DNA from 2 places in the Cupriavidus sp. 30B13 genome. Region 2 is predicted to be linked to the other one. Evidence: predicted binding sites of a transcription regulator. Region 2 holds the regulator's gene; the other holds the start of a gene.
The links. Region 2 encodes HrcA, which represses chaperone genes, less so after heat shock. Its sites were predicted from a motif close to TTAGCACTCNNNNNNNNNGAGTGCTAA; they were not measured.

Region 1: ACKI2N_RS08185 (co-chaperone GroES) is a predicted target of HrcA. The motif match lies at 1,428-1,454, and genes of this name have one in related genera.

The regions. Positions count from the first base shown of each region.
Region 1 covers NZ_CP188223.1:1,766,619-1,771,435, forward strand. The annotation lists gene ACKI2N_RS08180 (carboxylesterase/lipase family protein) at 1-1,331, shown strand, start outside; gene ACKI2N_RS08185 (co-chaperone GroES) at 1,546-1,836, shown strand; gene groL (chaperonin GroEL) at 1,932-3,563, shown strand; gene ACKI2N_RS08195 (nitroreductase family protein) at 3,673-4,281, opposite strand; gene ACKI2N_RS08200 (molybdopterin-binding oxidoreductase) at 4,518-4,817, opposite strand, start outside.
Region 2 covers NZ_CP188223.1:1,502,851-1,507,667, forward strand. The annotation lists gene recN (DNA repair protein RecN) at 1-1,232, opposite strand, end outside; gene ACKI2N_RS07005 (NAD kinase) at 1,318-2,235, opposite strand; gene hrcA (heat-inducible transcriptional repressor HrcA) at 2,340-3,377, shown strand; gene hemH (ferrochelatase) at 3,490-4,605, shown strand; gene ACKI2N_RS07020 (RNA-binding S4 domain-containing protein) at 4,647-4,817, shown strand, end outside.

The DNA.
Region 1 (4,817 bases), 260 kb from region 2:
AGGATTGCCTGTCGCTGTCGCTGTTCACGCCCGGCCTGCGCGGCTACAAGCGGCGCCCCGTGCTGGTGTGGCTGCATGGCGGCGCGTTCGCCGCCGGCGCGGGCACGTCGGCCGGTTTCGACGGCAGCTACCTGGCCTTGTCGCAAGACGTGGTGGTGGTGTCGGTCAACCATCGCCTCAACGTGCTCGGCTCGCTGTTTACCGGCGAGCACGCGGACCAGCTCGCGCCGGAATCGGCCAATGCCGGCACACTGGACCAGGTGGCCGCGCTGCAATGGGTCAAGGCCAACGCGGAAGCGTTCGGCGGCGACCCAGGCAACATTACCGTGTTCGGCCAGTCCGGCGGCGCCGCCAAGGTGACCGCGCTGCTGGGCCTGCCGGCGGCCCGGGGCCTGATTCAGCGGGCCGTGGTGCAAAGCGGCTCCGGCGCATGGAAACTGGCCAGCGCGGAGAACGCCGCGCGTGCCGGCCATGCGTTCCTGCGCGAGTTCGGCCTCACCGCGGCCAACGCCGGGCGCCTGCGCGAGGTGCCGGTGGACAAGCTGATCGCCGCGTTCGGCAAGGTGGCGGCGGCCGGCGGCGGCGTCAGCGAGTTCCGCCCCACGCTCGACGGCCAGGTGTTCGCCACGGACCCGTTCGACCCGGTGGCGTCGCCGCTCGCGGCCGACATTCCGTTGCTGATCGGCAATGCCGCGCAGGAAGCCACGTTCTTCCTGGCGTCCGATCCCAGCAACTTCACGCTGTCGGCCGGGCAGGTGCGCAAGCGCGTGCAGCGTTTCGTGCGTCTCGGCGACGCCGACACCGACCGCCTGATCGCCGCGTACCGCGACATCGACGGCAAGGCGACGCCGAGCGAACTGCTGATCGCCATCGCGGGCGACTACAACTATCGCCTGCCGACGCTGGCGGTGGCCGACCGCAGGGCGCGCAACGCCGGGCTGAAGCCGGGGCAGAAGGGCGCGCCGGTGTACGCCTACCAGTTCGAATGGAAGTCGCCGGCGCGCGGCGGCGCGTTGGGCTCGCCGCACACATCCGAAGTGCCCTTCATCTTCGGCACGCTCGAGGCGGCGCGCGCGCTGGTGCAGGACAGCCCGGACCAGCTCGCGGTGCGCGACCGCATGGGCGCGATCTGGGCGCAGTTCGCGCGCACCGGTAACCCCGGCACCGACGCAGTCGCCGGCTGGGCGCCCTACGATCCGGCCACGCGCACCACCGCGCTGCTGGGCAAGGGCTGGCGCACGCAGGCGGACCCGGCGGCGCGTGCGCGCGCGGCCTTTTCGTCCGTCCCGCTGTACGAGTACAGCTTCCCCGTGTCGTTCACGCGGGACTGAGCGCCCGCGGCCTGAGAGCCTGCGCGGCCGCCCGCATGCCCTTGACTAAGGAAATGCGAAACAAGCAGTTGGCGGGCCGTGGGAGCGTTCCTATACTCGGCACTCGCCGGCATCGAGTGCTGATCGCCCGCACCGACGCGCCGGAACGCGCCGGCAATGCATCGCGATGCGCTGCCGGCCCGATCCGATTTCATTTCCCATTCTGGAGCCCAGCATGAGCCTTCGCCCGCTGCACGACCGTGTCCTGGTCAAACGGTCCGACAACGAAACCCGCACCGCATCCGGCATCGTCATCCCGGACAGCGCCGCCGAGAAGCCCGACCAGGGCGAGGTCGTGGCGGTCGGCCCCGGCCGCCGCAACGAGGCCGGCGAGCGCATCGCGCCCGACCTGCGCGTGGGCGACCGCGTGCTGTTCGGCAAGTATGCCGGGCAGGGCGTCAAGGTCGACGGCGAGGAACTGCTGGTGCTGCGCGAGGAAGACGTGGTCGCCGTGGTCGAGCGCTAAGGCGCTAAGGCGCTAAGGCGCCGACGCGCAGCATGCCGCCGGGCTGCCGCCGCGGCGGCCCGAACCAGCCAGACAAACACACAGGAAATACAGCAATGGCAGCAAAAGACGTAGTGTTCAGCGACGTGGCACGCGCCAAGGTGGTGGAAGGCGTGAACATCCTCGCCAACGCGGTGAAGGTCACGCTCGGGCCGAAGGGCCGCAACGTGGTGCTGGAGCGCAGCTTCGGCAGCCCCACGGTGACCAAGGACGGCGTGTCCGTGGCCAAGGAGATCGAGCTGCAGGACAAGCTGCAGAACGTGGGCGCGCAACTGGTCAAGGAAGTGGCCTCGCGCACCAGCGACAACGCCGGCGACGGCACCACCACCGCCACCGTGCTGGCCCAGGCCATCGTGCGCGAAGGCGTCAAGTACGTGGCGGCGGGCCTCAACCCGCAGGACCTCAAGCGCGGCATCGACAAGGCCGTGGCGGTGGCCATCGAGGAGCTGCGCCGCATCAGCAAGCCGACCACCACCAGCCGCGAGATCGCGCAGGTGGGCACCATCTCGGCCAACGGCGAGAGCGCCATCGGCGAGCGCATCGCCGAGGCCATCGACCGCGTGGGCAAGGAAGGCGTGATCACCGTGGAAGACGGCAAGTCGCTCGGCGACGAGCTGGAAGTGGTGGAGGGCATGCAGTTCGACCGCGGCTACCTGTCTCCGTATTTCATCAACAACCCCGACAAGCAGGTGGTGGTGCTGGAGCAGCCGTTCCTGCTGCTGGTGGACAAGAAGATCTCCAGCATCCGCGACCTGCTGCCGGTGCTGGAGCAGGTGGCCAAGGCCGGCCGCCCGCTGCTGATCATCGCCGAGGACGTGGAAGGCGAGGCGCTGGCCACGCTGGTGGTCAACAACATCCGCGGCATCCTCAAGGCCGCGGCGGTCAAGGCGCCGGGCTTCGGCGACCGCCGCAAGGCGCTGCTGGAGGATATCGCCGTCCTCACCAACGGCCAGGTGGTCGCCGAGGAAGTGGGCCTGTCGCTGGAAAAGGTCTCGCTGGAAGCGCTGGGCCAGGCCGCGCGCGTGGAGATCGGCAAGGAGAACACCACCATCATCGACGGCGCCGGCGATGCCGGACAGATCCAGGCGCGCGTCAAGCGCATCCGCACCCAGATCGACGAGGCCACCTCCGACTACGACCGAGAGAAGCTGCAGGAGCGCGTGGCCAAGCTGGCCGGCGGCGTGGCGGTGCTCAAGGTGGGCGGCGCCACCGAGGTGGAGGTCAAGGAAAAGAAGGCCCGCGTCGAAGACGCGCTGCATGCCACGCGCGCCGCGGTGGAGGAAGGCATCGTGGCCGGCGGCGGCGTGGCGCTGATCCGCGCGCGCCAGGCCGTCAAGGACGTGACCGGCGCCAATCCCGACCAGCAGGCCGGCATCAAGATCGTGCTGCGCGCGCTGGAGGAGCCGCTGCGCCAGATCGTCACCAACGCCGGCGAGGAAGCCAGCGTGGTGGTGGCGCGCGTGGCCGAGGGCACCGGCAATTTCGGCTACAACGCGGCCACCGGCGAATATGGCGACCTCGTGGAGGGCGGCGTGGTCGACCCGACCAAGGTGACGCGCACCGCGCTGCAGAATGCCGCCTCGGTGGCCGGCCTGATCCTGACCACGGACGCGGCGGTGATCGAGCTGCCCAAGGCCGATGCCGGTCCCGCGCTGCCGGGCGGCGCGCCGGGCGGGCTGGACTTCTGAGCCCGCGGGTAGCCGAGTGAAAAGGCCGCCGGCATTGCCGGCGGCCTTGCTGTTTCGGGCTGGCCGCGCGGGAGTCGGCCCACGCGCCCACGGGCCGACGCGCCGACTTTTACGCGGCGGGCTGGTCCTCGAACGCGAAGCGTCCCTCGGCCACCAGTTGTGCCAGCGGCAGCCGCTGGTTGGGCTGCTCGCGCGCCTGCAGCGCTTCGGGCAGTTGCGCCTTGTCGCCCCGCTTGCCGATGGCGACCACGGCCTCGATCGCGTAGTCGTCCGGCACCGCCAGCGCCTCGCGCAGCCGGGTCTTGTCGAAGCCGCCGATGCCATGCGCGTGCCAGCCCGCCAGCGTTGCCTGGAAGGCCAGGCTGGCCCAGGCCGCGCCGGCATCGAAGGAATGCGTGGCGATGTCCTGCGGTTCGCTCTTGCCCGGCGGAATCCACACCTTGCGCGACAGGATGGCCACCAGCGCCGACGCGCCGCGCGCCCAGCCCTGGTTGTACTCCGACAGCGCGCCGAAGATCGGCTCCCATGCGGGGGTATCGCGCCGGCCATAGACGAAGCGCCATGGCTGGGCGTTGTAGCCCGACGGCGCCCAGCGCGCCGCCTCGAAGAAACGCAGCAGCGTGGCGGGGTCGACCGGCTCGCCGGTAAAGGCGCGCGGCGACCAGCGCTGCAGGAAAAGCGGGTGGATATCGTGCTCGGTGCTGCGGGGCTGCGACATGAAAGCTCCTGGTGAGGTCGGCGTGCGGGATCGGCTCGCGCCGCCCGGGCCGGCGGGCGGCGGCGAAACCCGGAGAAGGTCCGGGAGAATTCCAACACGGCCGCGCGCGACGTTCCCACGAATATTTGCGTACATGCTTACTCGGATCGTCGCGTATGCGGCAGGCGGCCGCCATCGGCCGCGGGCACGAAGAAAGCCGCCGCGGTAGATCTGCCGGCTTGCCGCCGGCAAGGCGTTCACTGCGCGGGCGGGGCCGCGAACACCTCCAGGCTGATCAGGTTCGAGACATAGCGGCCGGCCTTGCCATCGTTGGGAATCACCAGGCGTGCAAAGCCGTTGCCGCCCAGGCCGGCGCCGTTCATGTCGTACGCGATCAGGTCGGGCTGGTTGCCGAAGCCGGGGTCCAGTTCGCCAAGCGAGATCAGGGCCTTGTAGCCATCGCTGCCGGTGGCAACCGCGTACATGCCGAGCGAGGCGTTCTTGGCGGCCGGATCGGTGGCGAGACCGACGGTGGTGTTGAGCAGGTCCCACAGGCT
Region 2 (4,817 bases):
AGGAACTCGACCTGCTCCAGGCCGTGGCTCTGGCCTTCCTCGAGCGGGTGCAGGGCCACCGCGAAACTGCCGCCGGCCATCGACAGGCCCTGCATGGCCTCGGTCACGCCGGCGGAGAGTTTTTCGGCCGCCACCTTGCGCGCCGCGCCGAGGTGCTGGGCGATGGTCAGGTAGGCGGCGCGCGCGGCGGCCTCGCGCGCCATCGCCTTGTTCAGGTCCTGGGCGGACTGCAGGTCGTCGAGCTGCTGGCGGCGCGCCAGCAGCTCGTCCGGCAGTTGTTCGGGCGGCAGCCGGTACTTGCGCGCGGTGGTGTGCAGCGCCTGCATGCGCGCCTCCACCACCTGCAGCCGCTCGGGGTCGAGGTCGAGCCGGTCGACGTAGCGGTTGAGCGAGTGGGCGGCTTCCTCGACCTGCACCTGGGCCGGGTCGAGCGCGGCCAGCACGTCGCCCAGGGCCGGGTCGACGTCGGCGAGCTGGCGCAGGCGCTGCACCACGCTGTTGAGCGTGGACAGCACCGAGCCGTCGGCTTCGGAGAGCGCTTCGAGCGCGGCGCGGCTGCCTTCGATCAGGCCGGCGGCGTGCGACAGGCGGTTGTATTCGGCCTGGATGTCTTCCCATTCGCCGGGCTGCGGCGCGAGCTTTTCCAGCTCGCCGACCTGCCATTCGAGGCGCTCGCGCTCCAGCGCCATCTCGCGCGAGCGGTGTTCCACCGTTTCGCGCTGGCGCACGCAGGCGCGCCACGAGCGCCAGGCTTCGGCCACGGCGCCGGCCTGCGCCGTGAGGCCGGCGTGGGCGTCCAGCAGCAGGCGCTGGGCGTCCGGGCGCAGCAGCAGCTGGTGGGCATGCTGGCCGTGGATGTCGACCAGGCGGTCGCCGATCTCGCGCAACTGGCCCAGCGTGGCGGCCGCGCCGTTGATGAAGGCCTTGCTGCGGCCGCCGGCGTCGACCGTGCGGCGCAGCAGCACCGTGCCTTCGTCGCCGGTGAGGTCGTGCTCGGCCAGCCAGGCGTCCAGCCCGGCCGGCGTGGCGAAGGTGGCGCCGATGCTGGCGCGGGCCGCGCCTTCGCGCACCACGCCGGCGTCGGCGCGCTCGCCCAGCACCAGGGCCAGCGCGTCGATCAGGATCGACTTGCCGGCGCCGGTCTCGCCGGTGAAGACGGTAAAGCCCGGGGAGAAGTCGAGGTCGAGGGTATCGACGATGACGAAATCGCGGATGGACAGGCTGCGCAGCATCGTGGGCGACGGGTCAGGGTCTGGGTTGGGTCGTTCGGGATCGTTCAGGGCTGGCTCGGGGCCGGATCGGTTGCGGCCGGCCCGGTCAGAGCCGGTTGTCTTCGCTCGGGTACTCGTGCCAGTGCAGCTTCTTGCGCAGCGTGGCGTAATAGTTGTAGCCGAGCGGGTGCAGCAGGTTGACGGTCTTGGCCGAGCGCCGCACCACGATGCGGTCGCCGGGCAGCAGCGAGGTCAGCGACTGCATGTCGAAGTTGACGCTGGCGTCGCGCGCGGTGGCCACCTCGATCGACACCTCGGCGTCGTGCGGCAGCACGATCGGGCGGTTCGACAGCGCGTGCGGGGCGATCGGCACCAGCACCAGGCCGGACAGCGTGGGATGCAGGATCGGGCCGCCGGCCGACAGCGCGTAGGCCGTGGAGCCGGTCGGGGTGGACACGATCAGGCCGTCCGAACGCTGGTTGTACATGAAGTAGCCGTCCACCGAGACCGCCAGCTCCACCATGCCGGAGATGCCGGAGCGGTTGACCACCACGTCGTTGAAGGCCAGCGCGGAGAAGATCACGCCGTCGTCGCGCACCACCTGCGACTCCAGCAGCATGCGGGTCTCGGATTCGTAGCGCCCCGACAGCATGTCGGGCAGCACCGACTGCACGTTTTCCAGCGGGATGTCGGTCATGAAGCCGAGCCGCCCGTGGTTGACGCCGATCAGCGGCACCGGGAAGCCGGCCAGCTGGCGCGCCAGGCCCAGCAGGGTGCCGTCGCCGCCCAGCACCACCGCGACGTCGGCGTGCTTGCCGATCTCGCCGGGGGGCAGGGCGGGGTAGTCGGTCAGCCCGGTGGCCAGGGCGGTCTCGCGCTCGAACACCACATCCTGGCCGTTCTTCAGGATGCAGGCGGCCAGCTCTTCCAGCGGGCCTTCGATGCCGGCGGTGGCGTACCTGCCGATCAGGGCGACGGTGCGAAAGGGGGCGCGCGCGGCGGCGGGCTTGGGGAGCGATGACATGCCCGGATTAGACCATACCGCCGTGACCATTGTCAGCACGCCGGCGCGCGCCGGCGTGCGCCGGCCGCCCGAACCGGGAAAACTTGCGTAAAATCGGGTGCATCATGGATGAACGTGCCAAAACGCTTCTCAAAACGCTGATCGAGCGCTATATCGCCGAGGGGCAGCCCGTCGGCTCGCGCACCCTGTCGAAGTACTCGGGACTCGACCTGTCCCCGGCCACCATCCGCAATGTGATGTCGGACCTGGAGGAAATGGGCTTCATCACCAGCCCGCATACCTCCGCCGGGCGCATTCCCACCCCGCGCGGCTACCGGCTGTTCGTCGACACCATGCTGACCGCCCAGCCGCTGGACGGCGCGCTCAACCTGGCCGAGCTGACCGGCAAGATCCAGGGCCAGCTGCACGGCCAGCAGCTCGGGCCGCAGCGGATGATCACCGCGGCGGCGCACACCTTGTCCAACCTGTCGCATTTCGCCGGCGTGGTGATGACCCCGCGGCGCGCGCAGGCGTTCCGCCAGGTCGAGTTCATGCGGCTGTCGGACAAGCGCATCCTGCTGATCATCGTCACGCCGGAAGGCGACGTGCAGAACCGCATCATCCAGACCGAGCTGCCGTACAGCCCGTCGCAGCTGGTCGAGGCCGCCAATTTCATCAACTCGCACTATGCCGGCATGAGTTTCGACAACGTGCGCGACCACCTGCGCGGCGAGCTGCAGGCGCTGCGCATGGACATGTCGCAACTGATGCAGGCGGCGGTGGAAGCGGGCAGCAGCGCCATGGCCGAGGAGGAGGACAACCATGTCTTCATCTCCGGCGAGCGCAAGCTGCTCGAGGTGGAGGACCTGTCCTCCAGCATGGAAAAGCTGCGCCGCCTGTTCGACGTGTTCGAGCACAAGACCGGCCTGCTCAAGCTGCTCGACGTCTCCAGCCATGCGCAGGGCGTGCAGATCTTCATCGGCGGCGAGAGCAAGCTGGTGCCGCTCGAAGACATGGCGGTCATCACCGCGCCCTACGAGGTCGACGGCCAGATCGTCGGCACGCTGGGGGTGATCGGGCCGACCCGCATGGCCTACGAACGGGTGATCCCGATCGTCGACATCACGGCGCGGCTGCTGTCCAGCGCGCTGAGCCAGAACTAGTGCGGGGCCAGGCGGGTCTCACGGACTGCCTGTTCCGTTCCGCCTGTCAGTTCGGCGAGACCCGGCGGCCGCGCGCGTTCGCCGCGGCCTGCCCCGCCACACCGGAAACACCATGAAGACTACTCCCGAACCGGCCTACCAGCATGGCCAGGCGCCGCGCACGGCGATCCTGCTCATCAACCTCGGCACCCCCGATGCGCCGACCCCGAAGGCCGTCGGCAGCTACCTCAGGCAGTTCCTGTCCGATCCGCGCGTGGTGGAGATCCCGCGCGCGGCCTGGCTGCCCATCCTGTACGGCCTGATCCTGCCGCTGCGCTCGCGCGCCTCGGCCATGAAATACGAATCGGTGTGGCTGCGCGAGGCGCACATGACCGGCTCGCCGCTGCTGGTCCACACCGAGCGCCAGGCCCACGCGCTGCAACTGCTGCTCAACCAGCACGGCCACGAAGTGACGGTGGCCTGCGCGATGCGCTATGGCAACCCGTCGATCGGCTCGGTGCTCGAAGCGCTGCGGCGCCAGGGCACCGAGCGCATCCTGCTGCTGCCGCTGTATCCGCAGTATTCCGGCACCACCACGGCGACCGCGTTCGACGAGGCATTCCGCGTGCTGGCGCAGTGGCGCAATCAGCCGGAGTTGCGGCTGGTCAAGCATTTTCACGACCATCCGGCTTATATTGCCGCCCTGCACCAGCAGGTGGGCGCATACTGGGCGCAGCACGGCACGCCGGATTTCGCGCGCGGCGACCGCCTGATCCTGTCGTTCCACGGGGTGCCGCGGCGCACGCTGGAACTGGGCGATCCCTACCATTGCGAATGCCTCAAGACCGGCCGCCTGCTGGGCGAGGCGCTCGGGCTGCAGGCCGGCCAGTACCAGGTCACCTTCCAGTCGCGCTTCGGGCGCGCGGAATGGCTGCAGCCCTACACCGCGCCGACGCTGCGGGAGCTGGGCAAGGTCGGCACGGGCCGGGTCGACGTATTCTGCCCCGGCTTCCCTGCCGACTGCCTGGAAACGCTCGAGGAAATCGGCATGGAGGGGCGCTCCGAATTCCAGGTGGCCGGTGGCAAGGTTTTCCACTACATTCCCTGCCTCAACGACGCCGAGCCCTGGATCGCCGGGCTGGCCGAGATCGCCCTGCAGCACCTGCAGGGCTGGCCGTTGCGGCTGCCGCACCCGCACGAGCTGGAGGCGCGCCGCAGCCAGGCACAGATGCGCGGCGCGGCGGCCTGAGGCGCGGCCCGTGTCGGGGAGACGACAGAGGAGATGACAGCATGAACGTATCTTTCGAGGCGGACGCCCGCCTGCGCATCGACAAATGGCTGTGGTGCGCGCGTTTCTTCAAGACGCGCTCGCTGGCGGCCGAGGCCGTGGAGCGCGGCAAGGTGCAGGTCAACGGCCAGCCGTGCAAGAACTCGCGCGAGGTCAAGCCCGGCGACACGGTG